One region of the Streptomyces sp. CG4 genome, then DNA from elsewhere that is predicted to be linked to it. Evidence: riboswitches for the same ligand, from Rfam matches in the RefSeq annotation. Region 1 holds a riboswitch; each other region holds the start of a gene.
The links. A riboswitch is a leader RNA that binds a small molecule or an ion and turns the genes downstream of it on or off. The one in region 1 is predicted to bind thiamine pyrophosphate.

Region 1 (4,531 bases):
GCCCGACGGGCGGCACCGGGCAGTCCGACCAGTTCCAGCAACTGCCCGACCTGCGTGTCCCGTTCGCCCTTGGTGGCGCCCTGCATGCGCGGCCCGAACGCCACGTTCGCGCCGACGTCCCGCTGCGGGAAGAGCTGGTGGTCCTGGAACATCAGGCCGACGCCCCGCTTGTGCGCGGGCACGCCCGTCTGGTCACGGCCGTCGAGCACGACCCGGCCGCCGGACAGGGGCTGGAGCCCGGCGACCGCCCGCAGCAGGGTGGACTTCCCGCTGCCGCTGGGCCCGAGGACGCACACCACCTCGTGCTCGGCGACGTCGAGGTCGACCGCGTCGAGCACGGCCCGCCCGCCGAAGCGGACGGTCGCGGCAGCGAGGCTGAGCAGCATCAGGACTCCCCCGTCGGCTTCTTCGGCATCTAGAACTCCCCGGTCCGGTCGGTGCGCAGCCGCTCCAGGATCAGCAGCGCGGCGGCGCACACCACCATCAGAAGGGTCGAAAGGGCCATCGCCTGGCCGTAGTTGAGGTCGCCGGGGCGGCTGAGCAGCCGGGCCACGGCGACCGGGAGCGTCGGGTTGTCGGGCCGGGCGATGAACACGGTCGCCCCGAACTCGCCGAGCGAGACGGCGAACGCGAACCCGGCCGCGACCAGCAACGCCCGCCGCACCAGCGGCAGATCCACCTCCCGCCACACCCGCCACGGCGAGGCCCCGAGCACGGCCGCCGCCTCGCGCAGCCGTCCGTCGACGGCACGCAGCACGGGCAGCATGGTCCGTACGACGAAGGGGGCGCCCACCAGCGCCTGCGCGAGCGGGACGAGGATCCAGGACTGTCTGAGGTCCAGGGGCGGCTTGTCGAGCGCGATCAGGAAGCCGAAGCCGACGGTCACGGCGGACACGCCGAGCGGCAGCATCAGCAGCGCGTCGAAGCCCCGCACCAGCCGACCGGCGTCCCGGCGGGCCAGCGCGGCGGCGGCGAGACCTCCGATCACCACGGCGATGGCGGTGGCGGCGCCGGCGTACTGCAGTGAGGTCCACACCGCGTGCACGGGCGCCACCAGGAACGTACCGCCGTCGGCGTTCGTCAGTGCGCGGTAGTAGCCGAGGCCGGGTGCGTCGAGGGAGCGGCGGACGAGGACGGCGAGCGGCAGGGCGAGGAGCAGCGCGATGGTGACGAGGACGGCGGCGAGCAGGGTCCACTGGCCCGCGCCACGCGGCCGCCGAGCGGTGATCTCGGCGTCCACCAGCCGCAGGGCGGTCTCCCGGCGCCGTACCGTCCAGGCGTGCACGGCGAGGATCGCGCCGACGGCCACGAACTGGACGAGGGTGAGGACAGCGGCCGTGGAGAGGTCGAAGATCTCGGAGGTCTGCCGGTAGATCTCCACTTCGAGCGTGGAGAAGGTGGGGCCGCCGAGGATCTGGACGACGCCGAAGGAGGTGAAGGTGAACAGGAACACCATCAGCGCGGCGGCGGCCACGGCGGGCGCCAGGGCCGGCAGGGTCACCTTCCGCCAGGCGCCGAGCGGCGAGGCGCCCAGCATCCGGGCGGCCTCCTCCTGGCGGGGGTCGAGCTGGGCCCACAGCCCGCCGACCGTCCGGACGACGACCGCATAGTTGAAGAAGACGTGTGCCAGCAGGATCGCCCACACCGTGGTGTCCAGCCGTACGCCCCACAGGTCGTCCAGCAGGCCGCCCCGGCCGACCAGGGCCAGGAAGGCCGTGCCGACGACGACGGTCGGCAGCACGAACGGCACGGTGACGACGGCCCGCAGCAGCCGCTTGCCGGGGAAGTCGAGCCGGGCGAAGACATAGGCCGCGGGCAGCGCGAGGAGCAGGGTGAGCGCGGTGGAGGCGAGCGCCTGCCAGATGGTGAACCACAGCACGTGCCGGATGTCCGGCTGCGTGACCACGTCCGTGATCCGCCCGAACTGCCAGGCGCCGTCCGCCTTCAGGCCGCGCGCGACGATCGCGGCCACGGGCCAGGCGAAGAACACGGCGAAGAACGCGACGGGCAGGGCCATCAGGCCGAGCCGCGCCGCGTTCCCCCGCCGGGGTCCGGCTGCTTCAGCTGCTTCAGCTACTTCAGTACGAGCGAGGTCCACGACTTGACCCACTGGTCACGGTTGGCGGTGATCTTGCCGGGAGCCATGGTCTCGGGGTGCTGGGCGGCCGGGCCGTACTCGGTGAACTCGGCGGGCACCTTCGCGCCGTCCAGCACCGGGTAGACGTACATGTTCAGCGGCATGTCCTCCTGGAACTCCTTGGAGACCAGGAAGTCGATGAACGCCTGGGCACCCTTGGGGTTCCTGGCGTTGCTCAGCAGTCCGGCGAACTCGATCTGCCGGAAGCAGGTGCCGCTCGCCACGCCGGTCGGGGCGGTGCTGGGCCGCTTCTTGGCGTAGATCACCTCGGCGGGCGGGGAGGAGGCGTACGACACGACGAGCGGCCGGTCACCGCCCGCCTTCTTCCCCTCCGACGAACCGGAGAACTCCTGGTAGTAGGCCTGCTCCCAGCCGTCGACGACCTTGACGCCGTTGGCCTTGAGCTTCTTCCAGTAGTCCTGCCAGCCGTTGTCACCGAACTGTGCGGCGCTGCCCAGCAGGAAGCCGAGGCCGGGCGAGGAGGTCGCGGCGTTCTCGGTGACCAGGAGGTTCTTGTACTCGGGCTTGGCCAGGTCGGCGAAGGACTGCGGCGGGGTCAGCTTGTGCTCGCTGAAGTAGGCCTTGTCGTAGTTGACGCAGATGTCGCCGTAGTCGACCGGCGTGACCCGGTGCTTGTCCTGGTCGAGCTGGTAGGCGGCGCCGACCTTGGCGAGGCCTTTGGCCTGGTACGGCTGGAAGAGGCCGCCCGCGAGGGCGCGGGAGAGCAGGGTGTTGTCGACGCCGAAGAAGACGTCGCCCTGCGGGTTGTCCTTGGTCAGGAGCGCCTTGTTGACGGCCTGCCCGGCGTCGCCGTCCTTGAGGACGTGGACCTTGTATCCGGACTGCTTCTCGAAGTCGCCCAGCACGCTCTTGGAGACGGCCCACGAGTCGTGGCTGACGAGGGTGACGGTCTTGGAGTCCGAGGACGACTTGGTGGCTGTCGATCCACACCCGGTCAGGGCGGACAGCGTGATCAGGCCGAGGCCGGCCGCCACGGCCACGAAGGTCTTGTTGTGCACTGGATGTTCTCCTGGGGGTTGGCCAGGAAGAACGCGGCCCTGCCCGGAGGTCCGGGCAGGGCGCAACAGCTTGAGTGATGACCGAACTTCCTACCCAGAATGACCTGGGCGAGGTTCAGAGGGTCTGCGGCCCTGTCCGCCGCACTCTCAGCGCTGTGGCGCTCCCCTGTCGGAATATGAAGGTGTCCGATATGCAGATGTCGATATGAAGATATGAGTGCCGCCGGCCAGATTACCGCTCGGTGGCCGCGAGCTGACCACAGGCTCCGTCGATCTCCTGCCCCCGGGTGTCCCTGATCGTGACGGGCACACCATGGGCGGCGATCGCCTCGACGAAGGCCTTCTCGTCCTCGGGCCGGGAAGCGGTCCACTTCGAACCCGGCGTCGGGTTGAGCGGGATGAGGTTGACGTGCACGGGCTTGCCCTTGAGCAGCCGGCCGAGCCGGTCACCGCGCCAGGCCTGGTCGTTGATGTCGCGGATGAGCGCGTACTCGATGGACAGCCTGCGCCCGCTCCTCTCGACGTACTCGAACCCGGCGTCCAGCACCTCGCGCACCTTCCACCGCGTGTTCACGGGGACGAGGGTGTCGCGCAGCTCGTCGTCGGGGGCGTGCAGGGAGATCGCGAGCCGGCACTTGAAACCCTCGTCGGCGAACCGGTGGATGGCCGGCACCAGCCCGACGGTCGAGACGGTGATCCCGCGCTGCGAGAGCCCGAGGCCGTCGGGTGCGGGGTCGGTGAGGGCCCGGATCGCACCCACGACCCGGTTGTAGTTGGCGAGCGGCTCACCCATGCCCATGAAGACGATGTTGGACAGCCGCGCGGGCCCGCCGGGCACCTCGCCGTCCCGCAGCGCCCGCATGCCGTCCACGATCTGGTGGACGATCTCGGCGGTGGACAGATTCCGGTCCAGACCCGCCTGCCCGGTGGCACAGAACGGACAGTTCATGCCGCAGCCCGCCTGCGAGCTGATGCACATGGTGACCCGGTCCGGGTACCGCATCAGCACCGACTCGACGAGCGTGCCGTCGAACAGCCGCCACAGAGTCTTGCGGGTGGTCCCCTCGTCGGTCGACAGATGCCGTACGACGGTCATCAGCTCCGGGAACAGCGCTTCCTGCAACTTCCCGCGCGACCCGGCGGGGATGTCGGTCCACTGCTCCGGGTCGTGCGCGTACCGCGCGAAGTAGTGCTGCGAGAGCTGCTTGGCGCGGAACGGCTTCTCCCCGATCTCGGCCACCGCGTCCTTGCGCTCGGCGGGCGAAAGATCGGCGAGGTGCCGCGGCGGCTTCTTGGCTCCGCGCGGGGCGACGAAAGTGAGTTCTCCGGGCTTAGGCATGGCTGTACCAGTGTCTCAGATCGAATCGGGTGACCC
Region 2 (4,531 bases), 2.1 Mb from region 1:
GCCGCCGCCGCAGTTCCGCGAACCGCATGGGTCGGCCGTCCTCAAGTGCCACCAGTACCAGCATGGTCCACTTGCTGGCGATCAGCTCCAGCACGGCACGCGTGGGGCAGTCACGCAGGAAGACGTCCACGCCACCGTGTTTCCTCAGGTCGAAGCCGGTATCCATGAGGAACCTCGATATCAGATAAGTGCCTTCTTCCGCACTGTTATCACTCGGGCCGACCATGGGACGCACCGCGACCCACTGACAAGGAGTTCTGATGTCCGCCCGCATGCATGCCATCGTCCAGTCCGCGTTCGGCGGTCCCGAGGAGCTCACCTACACCGAGACCGACGTGCCCGAGCCCGGCCCCGGTGAGGTATTGCTGCGGGTCGCCGGTGCCGGAGTCAACCCGGGTGACGCGGTACTCCGCGCTGGTCGCGTGCCGGCGCTGGTCACCCTGCCGTGGACGCCGGGCAACGACGTGGCCGGTTTCGTCGAGCAGGTCGGTGAAGGCGTGACGCGGTTCGCACCGGGCGACAAGGTGTACGGCATGCTGTCGGTCACCCGACGCGGCGCGTACGCCGAGTTCACTGCCGTGCCGGCCGACGCACTGGCTCTCGCGCCCAAGAACCTCGGCCTGGTGCACGCGGGGGCTGTGCCTCTGGTCGCGTTCACCGCTTGGCAGGCGCTGGCCGTGCTCGCCCGGGTTCAGCCCGGCGACCGCGTACTGATCCACGCGGCGGCGGGCGGCGTCGGTCACGTCGCGGTGCAGTTGGCCAAGGAGTTGGGGGCGTACGTCATCGGTACCGCACGGGCGGCCCGTCATGACTTCCTTCGCGAACTGGGTGCCGACGAACTGATCGACTACACCACCACCGACTTCCGGACGGCCGTGGCTCCGGTCGACGCGGTCCTGGACCTGGTCGGCGGTTCCTACGGGCCGCGCTCTCTCGATGTGCTCCGGCCCGATGGTCTGCTCATCGGCGCGTCGATCGACCCGGGTACGGACGAGCGGCAGGCAGCCACCCGCGGACTGCGCTATGCATGGGTCGCGTCCGAGCCCTCCGGTGAGTTGCTGGATCGGATCACCGAACGCATCGAGGCAGGTCGGCTACGGGTCACGGTGCAGCAGACCTACCCGCTGGCCGAAGCATCGGAGGCCCACCGCACCATCGAGGCCAAGCGCACCATGGGCAAGATCGTCCTTGTGCCGTGACCGACTCGATCACCAAGCAACCGGCATGGTCCGCGTTTCGCGTGACGCCCTCACGTCGACTCGGAAACGCGGACCGCTTGCAGCCGGAACTCAGTCCGCGATCGGCAGATACACCCGGTTCCCCGCCTCGGCGAACTCCTTCGACTTCTGGAGCATCCCCTCAGCGACCTCCTCCGCCGACGCCCCCTCAGCCACCGCGCCACCGAACCGCTCTGTGATGCTTTGGCTAATCTTCATGCTGCAGAACTTCGGCCCGCACATGGAGCAGAAGTGGGCCGTCTTGGCGGGCTCGGCCGGCAGGGTCTCGTCGTGGAACTCCCGTGCCGTGTCCGGGTCCAGTGCGAGGTTGAACTGGTCCTCCCACCGGAACTCGAAGCGGGCGTCGGACAGCGCGTCGTCCCACTCCTGGGCACCCGGGTGTCCCTTGGCGAGGTCGGCCGCGTGCGCGGCGATCTTGTAGGTGATGACGCCGGTCTTGACGTCGTCCCGGTTGGGCAGGCCCAGGTGTTCCTTGGGCGTGACGTAGCAGAGCATCGCCGTGCCCCACCAGGCGATCATTGCGGCGCCGATGCCGGAGGTGATGTGGTCGTACGCCGGCGCGATGTCCGTGGTCAGCGGGCCGAGCGTATAGAACGGAGCTTCATCACAGATCTCCTGCTGAAGGTCGATGTTCTCCTTGATCTTGTGCATCGGGACGTGACCGGGGCCCTCGATCATCGTCTGTACATGAAAACGCTTGGCGATCTGGTTGAGTTCCCCGAGCGTGCGCAATTCCGCGAACTGCGCCTCGTCGTTGGCGTCCGCGATCGAGCCCGGCCGGAGGCCGTCGCCCAGCGAGTACGTGACGTCGTAGGCGGCGAGGATTTCGCAGAGTTCCTCGAAGTTCTCGTACAGGAACGACTCCTTGTGGTGCGCCAGGCACCACGCGGCCATGATCGAGCCGCCACGCGAGACGATGCCGGTCTTGCGGTTGGCGGTGAGCGGCACATACGGCAGGCGCACGCCGGCGTGGACGGTCATGTAGTCCACGCCCTGCTCGGCCTGCTCGATGACCGTGTCCTTGTAGATCTCCCAGGTCAGTTCCTCGGCCCTGCCGTCGACCTTCTCCAGGGCCTGGTAGAGCGGCACCGTGCCGATGGGGACGGGGGAGTTGCGCAGCACCCATTCGCGCGTGGTGTGGATGTTGCGGCCGGTGGACAAGTCCATGACCGTGTCGGCACCCCAGCGGGTCGCCCAGGTCATCTTCTCCACCTCCTCCTCGATGGAGGAGGTCACCGCGGAGTTGCCGATGTTGGCGTTGACCTTCACCAGGAACCGCTTGCCGATGATCATCGGCTCGATCTCCGGGTGGTTGACGTTGGCCGGCAGCACCGCCCGGCCCGCCGCGATCTCCTCACGGACCACTTCGGGGGAAACGTTCTCCCGGATGGCCACGTACTCCATCTCCGGAGTGATCTCGCCCCGGCGGGCGTACGCGAGCTGCGTCACCGCCTGGCCGCTGCGGCCTCGACGCGGCTGGCGCGGCCGTCCAGGGAAGACCGCGTCCAGGTTGCGCAGCCCGCCGCGCGGCGAGGTGTGCTTGATCCCGTCGTCCTCGGGGCGGACGGGACGGCCCGCGTACTCCTCGGTGTCACCGCGGGCGATGATCCAGTTCTCCCGCAGCGGCGACAGGCCCCTGCGGACATCGGTGTCGACGAGTGGATCAGTGTATGGGCCCGACGTGTCGTACAGCGTGATCGACTGACCGTTGGTGAGATGCACCTGGCGGACCGGCACGCGCAGGTCGGGGCGCGAACCCGCGACGTACGCCTTGTGCCAGCCGATGGACTTCCCGGCCTCCTGGGACATGTCGTCCTGAACAGAGGCAGGCGTGCGTGCGTCCTTGTTGGTCATGAGACCTACTCCCTACGCCGGCATTACCCGGTAACAGGTTCGGCGGTCGACGCAGCGGTTTCCGTCTGCCGACGTTTCCCGCGGAACATCGCTTGTTCCACGTGAAACATCGCACTTACGGAGGTCAGCGCCCTCTCAGCCCGGTGCTCCGAGCTCCCGCGTGTGCAAAGGTGCCTCCACGCTAGCGTCATATGTGGCGCGGTGAACAGTGGGCCCCCTAGCGTTCTTGCGATGATCCGGCGGTGACCAGGATGGAGCAGTACCCGTATCAACCACCCGAGCGGCACCGGCCAGGCGTCTCGGGACAGGGGGGCGGCTACAGCCAAGGCGCCCCTACGGCCGACGACATATACGGCCACGACGTCCGGAGGAGCGGCGCCGGGCAGAGTTATGAGCACCCCCATGTCCCCTCGGGAGCCGGTCACCGGCAGGGGTCCCGCTTCGGCGGAGGCGACGGGCAAGACCCCGAGCAGGAATCAGGCGGGGACAACGCCAGCGGTCACGGTCATGGGCACGGGCACAGTCATAGCCACGGTCCCGCCGCCCCCGTCTCCAAGCATCTGCGGAAGGTCATCGCCGCGATCCTGGTCCCGTTCACCGCGGCGGTCGTCGTCGGCCTGGTGGTGCTCTGGCCCGGGGGAGCTCCGCCGCACAAGCGCACCGGCGTCGGCTTCGACCGGGAGACGCAGCAGGCCACGGTCACCAAGGTCGTCGAGGTGAGCTGCCAGTCGGCCAACGCCTCCGGCGACACCCCGACAGGCGACACCTCCACCGCCGAGGGCAACTCGGCGCAACAGGAGGCGAAGGGAACCTGCAAGAAGGCGACCGTGCGGATCGACACCGGCAAGGACACGGGCCGTACGTTCACCGAGATCGTGCAACCGGACCAGCCCCGGCAGCTGCACCAGGGCGAGAAGGTGGTGGTCGCCTACGAGCCCTCGGCGCCGAAGGATCTGCAGTACTCGGTGGCCGATGTGAACCGGAAGTTCCCCATGACGCTGCTCGCGGGGATCTTCGCGATCGCCGTCGTGGTAGTCGGCAGGCTGCGCGGTGTCATGGCGCTCGTCGCACTGGCCGTGAGCTTCCTGGTGCTGACCCTGTTCATCCTGCCCGCGATCCTGCAGGGTTCGAACCCGCTGCTCGTGGCCGTGGTCGGGGCGAGCGCCATCATGCTGATCGCCCTCTACATGTGCCACGGACTGTCGGCCCGGACCTCGGTGGCGGTGCTCGGCACGCTGATCTCCCTGTCGCTGATCGGCGTGCTCGGTTCCCTGTTCATCGGCTGGGCCGCCCTGACCGGGAACACGGACGACAACACCGGCCTGATCCACGGCCTGTATCCGTCGATCGACATGAGCGGTCTGCTGCTGGCCGGCGTCATCATCGGCTCGCTCGGCGTCCTGGACGATGTGACCGTGACGCAGACATCGGCCGTCTGG
Region 3 (4,531 bases), 4.1 Mb from region 1:
GCCGGGCGACGGACTTCGCCTCCCGGATGAACCGCTCCACGAAGCTTCCGTCCGCCGCGAGCGTCGGGTGCATCACCTTCAGCGCGAGAACGCGGTCCAGACGGGTGTCCAGGGCCCGGTAGACCGTGGCCATCCCGCCGACCGCGATCCGCGCGTCGACGCGATAACGGCCGTCGAGCACCTGCCCGACGAGGGGGTCCTGAAGGGTCGTATCCACGCAGGGGAGTCTACGAGGACCAACAACCGCTCCCCTCGCCGAGACCGCTTTCCCCACCCCACTGAAGCCGACCTGTAACGCTTCCCACCCCCCACGACCACCGCCCCCTCCACGCCCCACGGCAGCCACGCCCCCCACGCCCCGAGCCCGGCAGCCGCGCCTCGTGCCTGCTGATCCCCCCATGGCCCGCGCCGGCTCCCCCCGACCCGCGGCAGCTGCTACTGCTCCCCCCGACCCGCAGCCGCCGATGGCGAGGACGTCCCACGGGAGAGTCCGGCCTTTCAGCCGACAGTCATGGGCGGTGCGTGGGTGGGAGAGTGGTGGGCTGCTGCGGCGCTGCGTCAGAACGCGGGTCGCTCGGGATCCAGCACGGCCAAGCCCTCCGCAGGAGACGACGCCTCGGCGAAGTGCCTGCGCGGAATCCGCCCGGCCAGCCGAGCCAACCGGCCCCCCTCCACCGCATGCCTCATGGCGGCAGCCATGCGTTCCGGCTCCTGTGCCCGCGTCACCGCCGAGGCAAGCATCACCCCGGCACACCCCAGCTCCATCGCCAGAGCGACGTCGGACGCCGTACCGGCCCCCGCGTCCAGAATCACCGGCACCCCCGCCCGCTCGACGATCAGCTGGAAATTGTGCGGGTTGCGAATCCCGAGCCCGGACCCGATCGGCGACCCGAGCGGCATCACCGCCGCACACCCGGCGTCCTCCAGCTTCCGCGCCAGCACCGGATCGTCATTGGTGTACGGCAGCACCGTGAACCCGTCGTCGACCAGCGTCTCCGCCGCCTCCAGCAGCTCCACCGGATCCGGCAGCAGCGTCCGCTCGTCGGCGATGACCTCCAGCTTGATCAGATCCGTACCGAGCGCCTCCCGCGCCAGCCGCGCGGTCAGCACGGCCTCGCCCGCGGTGAAACACCCCGCCGTGTTCGGCAGCACCCGGATGCCCAGCCGCTCCAGCACCGACAGCACCGATCCGTGCACGGACGGGTCCACCCGCCGCATCGCGACCGTCGTCAGCTCCGTACCGGAGGCGACCAGCGCCCGCTCCAGCACGTCCAGGCTGGGCGCACCGCCCGTACCCATGATCAGCCGCGAGGAGTACGCCGTACCCCCGAGGACGAAGGAATCGTCGGCCATGACTCAGCCCCCCTGGACCGCGGTGAGGATCTCCACGCGATCGCCCTCGCTCAGCGTCGTGCCCGCCCACTGCGCACGCGGCACGACGGTCTCGTTGACGGCCGCGGCCACCCCGGAGGGCGCGGCGACCAGGGACCGTACGACGGCGTCGAGCGAGGTGCCCGAGGAGACCTCCCGACGCTCGCCGTTGACGGAGATGGAAAACGTCACGGAGATGCTCATGCGGACTGCTCCAGGAGTACGGCGCCGAAGCGCTGCGGAGTGAACGGGCGTGCCTCGTCCGGCAGTTGACCACTCGCCAGCACCTCGGCCAGCACATCCCCGGTGACCGGCGTCAGCAGCACCCCGTTGCGGAAGTGCCCGGTGGCCAGCAGCAGCCCCGCCAGCCCGGTCGGGCCGAGCAGCGGCGCGTTGTCGGGGGAGCCGGGGCGCAGTCCGGCCCGGGTCTCGGTGAGCGGCAGCTCGGTGATGCCCGGCACCAGCTCATGGGCGTCGCGCAGCAGCTCGTACACGCCACCGGCGGTGACGGTCGTGTCCCAGCCCAGCTCCTCGCTGGTCGCGCCGACGACCAGTTCACCGTTCTCGCGGGGCACCAGATAGACCTGGCTGCCACGGACCACGGCCCGTACCGTACGGCTGAGGAACGGCGCGTGCCGGCGCGGCACCGTCAGCCGCAGCACCTGTCCCTTGACCGGCCGCACCGGCGGCAGCACGGCCTCCGGCACGCCCGTGAGCCGTCCGCTCAGGGAGCCGGCCGCGAGCACCACCTGCCCGGCGCGCAGCTCGGTACCGTCCCGCGTGCAGACCCCGGCGGCCCGGTCCCGTACGACGTCCAGCCGCTCGGCCCAGCAGCGGTGGAACGTGACGCCGGCCCGCTCGCACGCGGCCACCAGGGCCGTCGCCAGCCGCCGCGGGTCGATCTGATGGTCGCCGTCCACCCGCAGCCCGCCGCGCACCCCGGGCGCCAGCATCGGCTCCAGGCGGCGGCACTCCCGCCCGGACTGCCACTCCGACTCCAGGCCGCAGCGCCGCTGCAGCGCGTGCAGCTCGCGCAGATGGGCCCGGTCGTCGGCGTCGAGCGCGACCTGGAGGGTGCCACAGCGGCGATAGCCCAGGTCGTGGCCGGTCAGCTCGGTCAGCTCGGCCGCGAAGTCCGGGTAGCGGCGCGCCGATTCGAGATTGAGGGCGAGCAGGGTCTCCTCGCCGTAGTGCAGTTCGGTGACCGCGGCCAGCATCCCGGCCGCGACCCGCGCGGCCCCGCCACCGGGCTCGGGGTCCACGACGGCCGTGGTGAGCCCGCGCTGCGCCGCGCGCCAGGCCGTGACCAGGCCGATGATTCCGCCCCCGATGACGAGGACGTCGGACGTATCGGACGTACGTGACGACATGGGCGTCCAGCCCCTCCCTTCGCCGGCATGACCCGGATCAGGTTCGTACGGTCGGAGGCCGCCAGCCTCCCTCTCAGCCCGGTGCGTCCGGGCTCCCGCGAGTGCTTGTACGGTGGCCACCCTAGCCCGCCGTGCTCGTCACCCGTAAGGGAGCCCCTGCCCATGCCCCGGTCGCTCGACGGCCTGACCTTCGCCCCCGTGGCGGACCAGGCTCCAGGTCAGGTGGGTACCCGCACCCGCTTCGCGTACCACGAGAAGGACGGCGAGATCTGGGCCGAGTACGCGGGCGGCGATGTCGTACGCGGCCATCTGGTCGGCACCCGCGAGGGGGACCGGCTGGACTTCCGGTACGTCCAGCTGCGGACCGACGGGACGACCGCTTCCGGGCACTGCGTGTCCACGGTCGTCCAGCTGCCGGACGGGCGGGTGCGGCTGGAGGAGACCTGGGAGTGGGAGTCCCGGACGGGTGCCGGCACGAGCGTTGTGGAACAGGTCACCGAGCACGCCCGCTGACTGACGCGTTGTCACGTGTCTATGGTGATCGGGTGAGCGAGCAGACAGCGCAACGGGGCACGTCGGAGGGGCGACGCGTGGTCGTCGTCGGCGCGGGCATGGCCGGGGTGCAGACCGCGGTCGCCCTGCGGGAACAGGGTTTCAGGGGGCCGGTCACCGTGCTCGGCGCGGAGCCGCACCAGCCGTACGACCGGCCGCCGCTGTCGAAGGCCGTGCTGCTCGGCAAGGCCGAGGGCTCCGCCTTCGACGTGGACTTCGAGACGCTCGGCGTCGAACTGCGGCTCGGCTGCGAGGTGCTGGGCCTGCGCCCCGCCGCGCACGAACTGGACACCGAGACGGGCCCGGTGCCGTACGACGTCCTGGTCCTGGCCACCGGCGCCGAACCGGTCACCCTGCCCGGCACCGAGGGCGTGCCCGGCGTGCATCTGCTGCGCACCCTGGACGACGCCGAACGGCTGCGGCCGGTGCTGACCGAGCAGCACGACATCGTGGTCGTCGGGGCCGGCTGGATCGGTGCCGAGTTCGCCACGGCCGCCCGCGAGGCCGGCTGTGCGGTGACCGTCGTGGAGGCCGCCGACCGGCCGCTGGCCGGCGCCCTGCCCGCCGAGGTCGCGGCCCCCATGGCCGCCTGGTACGCCGACGCCGGCGCCGAACTGCGCACCCACGCGCGCGTGGATCACATCGAGCCCGGCGCGGTGATCCTCGCCGACGGCACCCGGCTGCCCGCGGACGCCGTCGTCGTCGGCATCGGCGCCCGCCCCGCCACCGCCTGGCTGGCCGGCTCCGGCATCGCGCTCGGCCCGCACGGTGACGTCCTCGCCGACGCCCACCTGCGCACCTCCGTCGAGGACGTCTACGCCGTCGGCGACTGCGCCTCCTTCCCCTCCGCCCGCTACGGCGAACGCCTGCTGGTCCACCACTGGGACAACGCCCTGCAGGGCCCGCGCACGGTCGCCGCGAACATCCTCGGCGAGACCCCCGCGGCCTACGACCCGGTGCCGTACTTCTGGTCCGAGCAGTTCGGCCGCTTCGTCCAGTACGCCGGTCACCACGCCGCGGCGGACCACATGGTCTGGCGCGGCGACCCGACGGGCCCGTCCTGGTCGGTGTGCTGGCTCCGCGAAGATCGCCTGGTGGCCCTACTGGCAGTGGGCCGCCCGCGTGATCTCGCCCAGGGCCGGCGGCTGATCGAAGCGGGCCGCGTGATGGACCGGGAGGCGATGTCCGACCCGGCCCGCCCCTTGAAGGACGCGACGGCAGCTGCCTAGGGGCGCGGG

Region 2: linked by a shared signal. The riboswitch ahead of thiC (phosphomethylpyrimidine synthase ThiC) and the one ahead of AB5L52_RS12960 (thiamine ABC transporter substrate-binding protein) in region 1 are both predicted to bind thiamine pyrophosphate.
Region 3: linked by a shared signal. The riboswitch ahead of thiO (glycine oxidase ThiO) and the one ahead of AB5L52_RS12960 (thiamine ABC transporter substrate-binding protein) in region 1 are both predicted to bind thiamine pyrophosphate.

Annotation. Positions count from the first base shown of each region.
Region 1 covers NZ_CP163525.1:2,884,016-2,888,546, forward strand. Annotated here, with positions in the region: gene AB5L52_RS12950 (ABC transporter ATP-binding protein) at 1-386, opposite strand, end outside; gene AB5L52_RS12955 (iron ABC transporter permease) at 416-2,017, opposite strand; gene AB5L52_RS12960 (thiamine ABC transporter substrate-binding protein) at 2,074-3,156, opposite strand; TPP riboswitch at 3,226-3,334, opposite strand; gene rlmN (23S rRNA (adenine(2503)-C(2))-methyltransferase RlmN) at 3,389-4,495, opposite strand.
Region 2 covers NZ_CP163525.1:4,964,759-4,969,289, reverse strand. Annotated here, with positions in the region: gene AB5L52_RS22430 (helix-turn-helix domain-containing protein) at 1-274, opposite strand, end outside; gene AB5L52_RS22425 (NADP-dependent oxidoreductase) at 261-1,199, shown strand; gene thiC (phosphomethylpyrimidine synthase ThiC) at 1,290-3,092, opposite strand; TPP riboswitch at 3,085-3,262, opposite strand; gene AB5L52_RS22415 (YibE/F family protein) at 3,344-4,531, shown strand, end outside.
Region 3 covers NZ_CP163525.1:6,979,459-6,983,989, forward strand. Annotated here, with positions in the region: gene pknB (Stk1 family PASTA domain-containing Ser/Thr kinase) at 1-217, opposite strand, end outside; gene AB5L52_RS31875 (thiazole synthase) at 559-1,353, opposite strand; gene thiS (sulfur carrier protein ThiS) at 1,357-1,575, opposite strand; gene thiO (glycine oxidase ThiO) at 1,572-2,741, opposite strand; TPP riboswitch at 2,739-2,850, opposite strand; gene AB5L52_RS31890 (hypothetical protein) at 2,904-3,254, shown strand; gene AB5L52_RS31895 (FAD-dependent oxidoreductase) at 3,287-4,522, shown strand.